Labrys monachus: one gene and its partner. The protein of the gene in region 1 interacts with the protein of each later gene in a pairwise test. Links are inferred from orthologs where the notes say so. Each region holds a gene or a part of one and is shown on either strand. Other genes may lie near its edges.

Region 1 (3,179 bases):
CCGTCGCCGCCGGACTCGCCGCCAACGGCGTCGACCACCGCATCGAGGGCAACGACCTCATCGTCGCCGGCACGGAACGGGCGAAGGGCGGCGGCCTCGTCGCCACCCATATGGACCACCGCATCGCCATGGCCTTCCTGGTGATGGGCCTGGCCTCGGACAAACCCGTCACCGTCGACGACACCGGCTTCATCGCCACCAGCTTTCCCGTCTTCGTGCCGATGATGCGCGGCCTGGGCGCCGAATTCGCATGATCATCGCGATCGACGGGCCGGCCGCCTCGGGAAAGGGCACGCTGGCCAGGCGCCTCGCCGCGCATTTCGGCCTGCCGCATCTCGATACCGGGCTGCTCTATCGCGCCGTCGGGCGGATCGCGCTCGACCGGGGCCTGGATCTCGACGACGCCGATGCCACCGCCGACATCGCCGAGCAGCTCGACGTCGCCGAGCTCGATGAGGCGCGGCTGCGCGGCCGGGAGATGGGCGAGGCCGCCTCCGTGGTCGCCGCGCATCCCAAGGTGCGCAAGGCGCTGCTCGACCTGCAGCGCCGCTTCGCCCATCAGCGCGGTGGCGCCGTGCTCGACGGGCGCGACATCGGCACGGTGATCGCGCCCGGCGCCGAAATGAAGATCTTCGTCACCGCCGCGCCGGACATCCGCGCCCGGCGGCGCCATCTGGAGCTCGAAAGGCGCGGCGACGCTCCTTCCTTCGAGGATGTGCTGGCCGACATCCGCAAGCGCGACATCCGCGACGCGGGCCGGGCCGACGCGCCGCTCAAGCCGGCGCCCGACGCGCATATCCTCGACACCACCGCCCTCGACGCCGACGGCGCCTTCGACGTCGCGCTGGCCCTGGTGACCGGCGCGAGCCGCGGCGCGGGCGCGAGGAACGCCTCGTCCTGAGCCGGCGCGGTATCTTTCCGCGACGGGCCTTGCCGAATCCGCCGCCATCGGGAAGGGTCCGGCCGCCCTCGGGCGGCTTTGAAAACGGCAAAATCGTGCTGGTGCCGGTGATCGAAGGCCGCTCAGGCTTGATTTCACTGCCGATGAGGCTGATATCCGCCCCGAACGAATTTTGGAACGGAAAGCCATGACCAACAAGACCACTCCCCATGCCGAAGCTGCCGACGCCGCGATCGAGGCGGAGGCCACGGCATCGGCCGAGGCCCGGGCCGCGGCGGGAAACAACCCTTCCTCCGACGCGAAGGCGGATGTGGGCGCCAATGACGGCGCCTTCGAGGTGCTGACCAAGCTCCAGGCCGAAAATGCCGAGCTGAAGGACCGCCTGCTGCGCACGCTGGCCGAGGTCGAGAACGTCCGCCGCCGCGGCGAGCGCGAAGTCAACGACACCCGGCTCTACGCCATCGCCAAATTCGCCGGCGACATGCTCGGCGTCGCCGACAATATGGGCCGGGCGCTCGCCACCATCCCGGCCGAAGCCCGCGCGACCGGCGATGCGACGATCAAGGCGCTGGTGGAAGGCGCCGAGCTGACGGAACGCGAGATGCTGCGCGCGCTCGAGAAGCACGGCGTCAAGAAGATCGATCCCAAGGGCGAGCGCTTCGACCCGAATTTCCACCAGGCGATGTTCGAGGTGCCCGATCCCTCGGTGCCGAACGGCACGGTCGCCCAGGTCGTGCAGGTCGGCTACAGCATCGGCTCGCGCGTGTTGCGGCCGGCCATGGTCGGCGTCGCCCGCGGCGGCCCCAAGGCAGCGGCGCCGGAAGCCGAGAAGCAGGGATAGGACCGCATTTCCGCCGTTTTTCGGCAGCGAATATTTCCGGCGCAACCGGAAATATTCGCTGTTCCCTTATTTAGATCCTCCCGCGCGACAGATATGCTTTCGCCCTCCCCGGCATTGCCTGCAGCCTTCCGTCCGCCGCCATTCCCTTGCTTGCGCGACGCGCGAAGATATCAACAGGCGTGGGCGCCGCAATAAACCTGCTCTTCGAAAGGCAGCGGCTCAAGAAGACCGCAGCCGGAGCAGAGTTTTTCATTGGGGCCGCCCCCGCAGACTCGCCTGCGATACGTCTTTCAATTATGCTGCCGTTGGGTTTGGGGAGGCTCGAAGCAGTATGAGACGGACATTCTATTCGCTGGCGGTGCTGGCCTGCATGGCAGCCGGCGTCATCGCGCCCGCGTCGGCGCAGGCCGACGCCCTGCTGGAGCGCGGCAGCTATTTGATGAACGGCATCGTCGCATGCGGCAATTGCCATACGCCCAAGGGGCCGGAGGGCAAGCCGATCGCGGATAGGGAATTGTCGGGCGGCTTCGTGATCGATGCGCCGGTCTTCCATGCGGTCGTCCCGAACATCACGCCGGATCCCGACACCGGCATCGGGCGCTGGACCGATGCGCAGATCGTCGAGGCGGTCCGCAACGGCAAGCGGCCGGACGGCTCGATCATCGGCCCGCCCATGCCGATCGCCTTCTATCGCGGCATGTCGGATGCCGACGTGAACGCGCTCGTCGCCTATCTGCGCCAGGTCAAGCCGATCTCGAACAAGGTGGAGAAGTCGGTCTACCGCATCCCGCTGCCCGCCGCCTACGGGCCGCCGGTGGTCGCCGTTCCCGAGGTGCCGAAGACGGACAAGGTCGCCTATGGCCATTATCTGGCCACCGGCCTCGGCCATTGCATGGACTGCCATACGCCCCTCGTCCAGGGGCGCAACGACATGGCCCGCCTCGGGGCCGGTGGCAACGAGTTCGGCGCGCCGGGCGGCGGCCTGATCGCCTCCTCCAACCTCACGCCGGCGAACGCCAACGGCATCGCTGCCTGGAGCGACGACGGGCTGAAGGCGGCGATCCGGACCGGCATCCGGCCCAATGGCAGCCATATCGTTCCGCTGATGGCGTTCGGCTGGTACCGCAACATCAGCGACGACGATGCCGGGGCTCTCGTCGCCTTCCTGCGGACGCTGAAGCCGGCTCAGTAGCCGCCGAGGCTCTTTCCCTTTGCCGTCCGCTGCCTGTACAAGACGGCGAGGGGAACGAGATGAAGATCACCGCAATCCGGGCCACGCCCGTCAATATTCCGCTCGAGGCCCCCTATCTGTGGTCCTATGGCTCGCTGGCGGGCTTTTCCAAGGCCATCGTCGAGGTCGAGACCGACGAGGGCCTCACCGGCGTGGGCGAAGCGCCGTCTCATGCCCATGCCGCCATCATCGAGACACGGCTCGCC
Region 2 (5,934 bases), 2.4 Mb from region 1 along the record:
CCGGCGAGCCGGCGGTGACGATGACGGTCGCCCCGAACGCCTTGGCGAGCATGATGGCGGTGGTGCCGATGCCGGAGGAGCCGCCATGGATCAGCACCGTCTCGCCTTCGGCGAGGCGCCCGCGCTGGAACAGATTGTGCCAGACGGTGAAGAAGGTTTCGGGCAGCGCGGCGGCATGGATCATGTCGAGGCCGGCGGGCACCGGCAGGGCATTGCTGGCGTCGACGAGGGCGTATTCGGCGTAGCCGCCGCCCGGGGTGAGAGCGCACACCTTGTCGCCGGGCCGCCAGCGCGTCACCGCCGCTCCTACCGCGGCCACCTCGCCGGCGACTTCCAGTCCGGGCAGGTCGGACGCGCCTTTCGGCGGCGGATAGGACCCGGCACGCTGGAAGACGTCCGGCCGGTTGACGCCGGCCGCCGCCACGCGGATGACGATTTCGCTCTCGCCCGGCCGCGGCACCGGCCTGCGCTCTGGGACCAGCACCTCCGGGCCGCCCGGCCTGCTGATGGCAATGGCAGTCATGGCGTCGGGCAGCTGTGACATGATATTTTCCTCAGACAATTCTTTGGGATGGGAGAAATTCCGAATGTAACGATCGATGGAGCCGCATCGCTGCGGCCCGCCGGATCCCCATGAAAGGTCCCGACACGCGACCGATGTCAACGGCTTCGTTCAGCCTCCGGCATGGAGACCGGCTGCGGGCGGTCTCCCGATCCCGACGCCGAGCATTCTGACCTGCCCTGCAAGAAAACCATCGTAACTCTCGCTTAGAATTCATCTTTACGCCGCCGATTGCCGGATCCAACGCCGACTTGAACAAGGAATAATCGCATGCCCTCTTCCCCTGTCGCCCTGATCGTCGGGGCTTCGCGCGGCCTCGGCCTCGCTCTCGCCGCCGAATATCTGAAACGCGGCTGGCACGTCGTCGCGACGGCCCGGGGCACCGGCCGGACCGCGCTCCACGATCTCGCCGACCAGTGGAATTCGAAGCTCGAGATCGAAACCGTCGACATCACCCGGCCCGCCGAAGTGGCAGCCTTGCGCCGGCGCCTGGCGCAGCGCCGGTTCGACCTCCTGTTCGTCAATGCCGGCGTCAGCAACGATCCGGGAGAGACGATCGGCGAGGTCTCGACCGAGGAGTTCATGCGCGTGATGATCACCAACGCCCTCAGTCCGATGCGCGTGATCGAGGCGTGCGAGGGCCTGGTGACGCCTGAGGGAACCATCGGCGTGATGTCGTCCGGGCTCGGAAGCGTCGCCAACAACGAAGACGGCGGATGGGAGGTCTATCGCGCCAGCAAGGCGGCGCTCAACACGCTGATGCGCAGCTTTTGGGCGCGGCATGCAAGCGAGGGGCGCGCCATGGTGATCATCGCGCCGGGCTGGGTACGGACCGACATGGGCGGCCCAGCCGCCAGCCTCGATATCTCCGAAAGCATTCCCGGCGTCGTCGACACCCTTGCGAGCCGCACCGGACATTCCGGCCTGGTCTATCTCGATTATCGCGGCAGGACAGTCCGTTGGTAGGGTTTCCTGGATCAAGAACTCAGGAGATGGCGGGGCGCCCCGCTATGTCCTGCCGAGAAAACGGGCGAAGGCGTCGAGCGTCGCCTTGCTGACGTGATGCTCGATGCCTTCCGCGTCGCGCCGGGCCGTGTCCGCGTCGATGCCGAGGGCGAGAAGAAAGCTTTCGACGAGGCGATGGCGCTCCCGGCTGGCGTCGGCGAGGGCCTGTCCGGCGCCGGTGAGGAACACGCCGCGATACGGGCGCTGCGCCACCAACCCCTCCTCCGCGAGGCGTTTGAGCATCTTGGCGACCGTCGGCTGCGCCACGCCGAGCCGGGCGGCGATATCGACCTGGCGCGCCTCGCCGCCGTCGCCGATCAGGTCGGCGATCAGTTCGACATAATCTTCGACCAGTTCGAGGCGCCTGGCCTCCCGAGCCTGGCGAAAGCTCTCCACATGCACGACGGCATCGACCAGACCCGCTTCTCCGGCCGAAGGCGCAGCAGCCCGCTTCATCTCGGCTCCCTCCTTGCGAATTCCGGACGCACCGACAGCCTCATAGCCTACCCGGCATGATTTTTCCAACTGCCCCAATGAAAGTGAGCCGGGGCGCTTGTCTATTGCCTTCTCATTGTATTATAGCATAAGCTATATTAAATAGGTTGATGTTGGTCCAAGACAGGATGGCCCGTGGAGGACGAAATGAGTAACGAGGCGGCCGGCAGTGCGCCGGCCTGGCGTTTCGAGGGGGACGGCAGTCGCCCCAGCCTCGGTTCGATGAATGCCAGCGTGCCCGTGCCGGCCGCAGGCCTGTGGCTGCGGCGCTTCTTCGCCTTTCTCGGTCCGGGCTACATGGTGTCCGTCGGCTATATGGACCCCGGCAATTGGGCGACCGATCTCGCCGGCGGCTCGAAGTTCGGCTACACGCTGCTGTCCGTCATCCTGCTGTCCAACCTGATGGCGATCGTGCTGCAGGCGCTCGCCGCGCGCCTCGGCATCGCCACCGGGCGCGATCTCGCCCAGGCCTGCCGCGAGCACTATCCCAAGCCCGTCAACATCGTGCTGTGGCTCGCCTGCGAACTGGCCATCATCGCCTGCGATCTCGCCGAGGTGATCGGCACCGCCATCGCGCTCAACCTGCTGTTCGGCATCCCCCTGGTCCTCGGCGCCATCATCACGGCGGTCGACGTCTTCCTGGTGCTGCTGCTGATGCGCAGGGGCTTCCGGGCGCTGGAGGCCTTCGTGATCGTCCTGCTGGTCGTCATCTTCGTCTGCTTCGGCATCCAGATGGTCCTGGCGGCGCCGGCGATCCGCGACATCCTGGGCGGCTTCGTGCCGCAATCGGCGGTCGTCACCAATCCCGAAGCGCTCTACATCGCCATCGGCATCATCGGTGCGACCGTGATGCCGCACAATCTCTACCTGCACTCGTCGATCGTGCAGACGCGCGCCTATGCCCGCGATCCCGAAGGGCGCCGCTCGGCGGTGAAATGGGCCGTCGGAGACAGCACGATCGCCCTGATGCTCGCGCTGTTCGTCAACGCCGCCATCCTCATCACCGCCGCCGCGGTGTTCCATCGCAACGGCCACACCGACATCGAGGAGATCGGCCAGGCCTACCAGTTGCTCTCGCCCGTGCTGGGCGTCGGCATCGCCTCCACCCTGTTCGCCGTCGCGCTGCTCGCCTCCGGCGTCAACTCGACGGTGACGGCGACGCTCGCCGGCCAGATCATCATGGAAGGCTTCCTGCACCTTCGCATCCCCGACTGGGCGCGCCGCCTCATCACCCGCGGCATCGCCATCGTCCCCGTGGTCGCCGTGACGGCGCTCTACGGCGAACAGGGCACGGCGAAGCTCCTGGTGTTCAGCCAGGTCGTGCTGTCGATGCAATTGCCCTTCGCCGTGATTCCGTTGGTCCGTTTCGTGTCCGACCGGCGCAAGATGGGCGCGCTGGTGACGCCGGCCTGGCTGTCGATCCTCGCCTGGGCGATCGCCGGCGTCATCCTCGTCCTGAACGTCAAGCTGCTGATCGACACCTTTGCCGGGGCGGCGGGCTGACGCCTGCCCCCGCCTCGCCTCAGAAACCGGTCAGCACCGATTTGCCGATGGCCTTGCCGCTTTCGATGCCGGCATGGGCGGCGCGCAGGTTGGCGGCATTGATGGCGCCGAACTCGCGGTGCAGCGTCGTGCGCAGCACGCCGGCATCGACGAGTTCGGCGACCTCGGTCAGGATCCTGTGCTGCGCGATCATGTCCGGTGTCTGGAAGAGCGCACGGGTGAACATCAGCTCCCAGGACACGGTGAGGCTCTTGCGCTTCAGCGGCACGATATCGAGGGTCTTGGGGTCGTCGATCAGCGCCAGCCTGCCCTGGGGCACCAGGACGTCGACGATCCCGGGCAGGTGCTTTTCGGTCGCGGTGAGCCCGGCGACATAGTCGACTTCGGCAATCCCGACAGCCTGCAGGCCTTCAGCGAGCGGCTTGTGATGGTCGATGACATGGTGGGCACCCATGCCCCGGCACCAGGCGATCGTCTCCGGCCGCGAGGCCGTGGCGACCACGGTGAGGCCGGTAAGGCGGCGGGCGATCTGGGTGAGGATCGATCCGACGCCGCCCGCCCCGTTGACGATCAGGATCGAGCCCTTGTGATGCTTGGTGCCGTAGGGAACGCCGAGGCGGTCGAACAGCAATTCCCACGCCGTCAGCGCGGTGAGCGGCAAAGCGGCGGACTGCGTGAAGGACAGCGAGGCCGGCTTGCGGGCAGCGATCCTCTCATCGACCACATGCCACTCGCTGTTGGCGCCGGGCCGGTCCAGCGCCCCGGCATAGAAGACCTCGTCGCCCGGCCGGAACAGGGTCACGTCGCGGCCCACGGCTTCGATGACCCCCGCCGCGTCCCATCCGAGGATGCGGGCCTGGCCTTCGGGCGGCTTGGCACCGGCCCGCACCTTCACGTCGACCGGATTGACGGCGATGGCATGGACGCGGACGAGAAGGTCGCGCGGGCCGGGCGTGGGCGCAGCCACCTCGAGATCGACGAGCGACTCAGGGGATGCGATCGGCAGCGGCGTGTAATAACCGACGGCTTTCATCAATGGGCTCCTGCAAATGAGAACGGGATTGCGCGGCACCGAAAGGCCTGGGCGGGCCGGCATCGAAAGGGCGGCAATCTGGGCGCATGGCTGCCGAAAGGAAAGCGGATAGCGTGTCGCACTGCCGCCGCCCGATCAGCCGGACCGCCCAGCGCCCGCGGGCCTTCACATCGATATCCCGCGCCCTTTCGAGGCGACCGAAAAGGCGGCGGCAGAGATCGCCGTCGTCCGCCAAGCCGAGACGAATGACACCGCGATCATGGATCGCAGCGCTCACACGGAAGCAGGAGGCGGTATCGCTGCGCCGTAGAGTTCCGGCTTGAACCCCACCAGCACGCGGCCCGTCCCGAGATCGAGGACCGGCCGCTTGATCATCGAGGGCTGGGCCAGCATCAGCGCGACGGCCCGGCCCTCGTCCAGCCCCTGCTTCTCGCCGTCGGGCAGGTTGCGGAACGTCGTACCCGCCCGGTTGAGCAGGGTTTCCCAGCCGAGTTGCCCGCACCAGCTCTGCAGACGGGCCCGATCGATGCCCTGCGCCTTGTAGTCGTGGAAGGCATAGGCGACGCCGTGCTGGTCGAGCCAAAGGCGGGCCTTCTTCATGGTGTCGCAATTCTTGATGCCGTAGATCGTGATCGTCATGCAGGCGGTTCCACCGATATCCAAGGATCGTGGAAAGAGCCCGCCGCGCGCCCGCCGTCAAGCCGGCGCAGAGGGCGACGTTCATGACGCAGCCTCTGGGTTTCCCAACGACGCCGACGATTACTGAGCTCTATCAATTGTCTACAGCCTCTTTATCACGCGGATCGCGAGGAATGGCTGGCGGCGGTCGAGACGATACGGTCTCGTCTCGACGCAATGTTTAGCGCCCCCCTAAACAGGACGGGACGGTCTCGTCTTGACCTTCGATCCGATTGAGACGTGCCGTCTGGTCCGCGCTTGCCGATGGCATCTGAGGGACGGCAGCGCATGGGCTTCGTGCCTCCAATGCCGCTGCTTCACTTAAGAAAGCCCTCCCCTGCGGCTCGTCCCTGCGAAAGGGGTTAAGCGATCCTCACTGCCGGGCCGAGCCGTTGCGGCGCCCGCCGCGTACCCAAATGAACGGAGAAAGCCATGACCGGCGGACAGGGGCCGACCTCACCGGCTTCATCGACGCTCTCGCCCTACCGAGGCCTGTGACGGCGATTGGGCGCCCGGAAAGCGGACGAAACGGAACGCGCCACGGCCGGTGTGACCGGAATGCACCATCGGCGGTCTATGTGTCGCAGCCGAGCCCTTCGGGGACGCCGGCCCTTTACAAGGCCCGCCTCTCCCTCCATCTTCGGATGGTCTGAAACAA

The links. Proteins that work in one complex are often made in the same cells at the same time.
Region 2: the proteins of grpE (region 1) and J3R73_RS16765 interact in binary tests that used the Escherichia coli proteins (3 or more experiments, as listed by UniProt). The link is inferred for Labrys monachus from one-to-one orthologs.

What each region holds. Positions count from the first base shown.
Region 1 is NZ_JAUSVK010000001.1:6,120,952-6,124,130, forward strand. What follows is about bases 1-2,915. They hold grpE (nucleotide exchange factor GrpE), read left to right. Parts: upstream 1-1,088; coding sequence 1,089-1,742; downstream 1,743-2,915. Other genes in these bases: aroA (3-phosphoshikimate 1-carboxyvinyltransferase), read left to right, coding at 1-254; cmk ((d)CMP kinase), read left to right, coding at 251-901; J3R73_RS27945 (c-type cytochrome), read left to right, coding at 2,074-2,915. Also shown: more of J3R73_RS27945, read left to right, coding at 2,916-2,934; J3R73_RS27950 (mandelate racemase/muconate lactonizing enzyme family protein), read left to right, coding at 2,994-3,179. UniProt on the Escherichia coli protein: Participates actively in the response to hyperosmotic and heat shock by preventing the aggregation of stress-denatured proteins, in association with DnaK and GrpE. It is the nucleotide exchange factor for DnaK and may function as a thermosensor.
Region 2 is NZ_JAUSVK010000001.1:3,688,219-3,694,152, forward strand. The notes cover bases 1,424-4,387. They hold J3R73_RS16765 (Nramp family divalent metal transporter), read left to right. Parts: upstream 1,424-2,209; coding sequence 2,210-3,565; downstream 3,566-4,387. Other genes in these bases: J3R73_RS16755 (SDR family NAD(P)-dependent oxidoreductase), read left to right, coding at 1,424-1,528; mntR (manganese-binding transcriptional regulator MntR), read right to left, coding at 1,571-2,023; J3R73_RS16770 (zinc-binding alcohol dehydrogenase family protein), read right to left, coding at 3,585-4,387. Also shown: J3R73_RS16750 (NAD(P)H-quinone oxidoreductase), read right to left, coding at 1-544; more of J3R73_RS16755, read left to right, coding at 833-1,423; more of J3R73_RS16770, read right to left, coding at 4,388-4,598; J3R73_RS16775 (ArsC family reductase), read right to left, coding at 4,872-5,237. UniProt on the Escherichia coli protein: H(+)-stimulated, divalent metal cation uptake system. Involved in manganese and iron uptake. Can also transport cadmium, cobalt, zinc and to a lesser extent nickel and copper. Involved in response to reactive oxygen.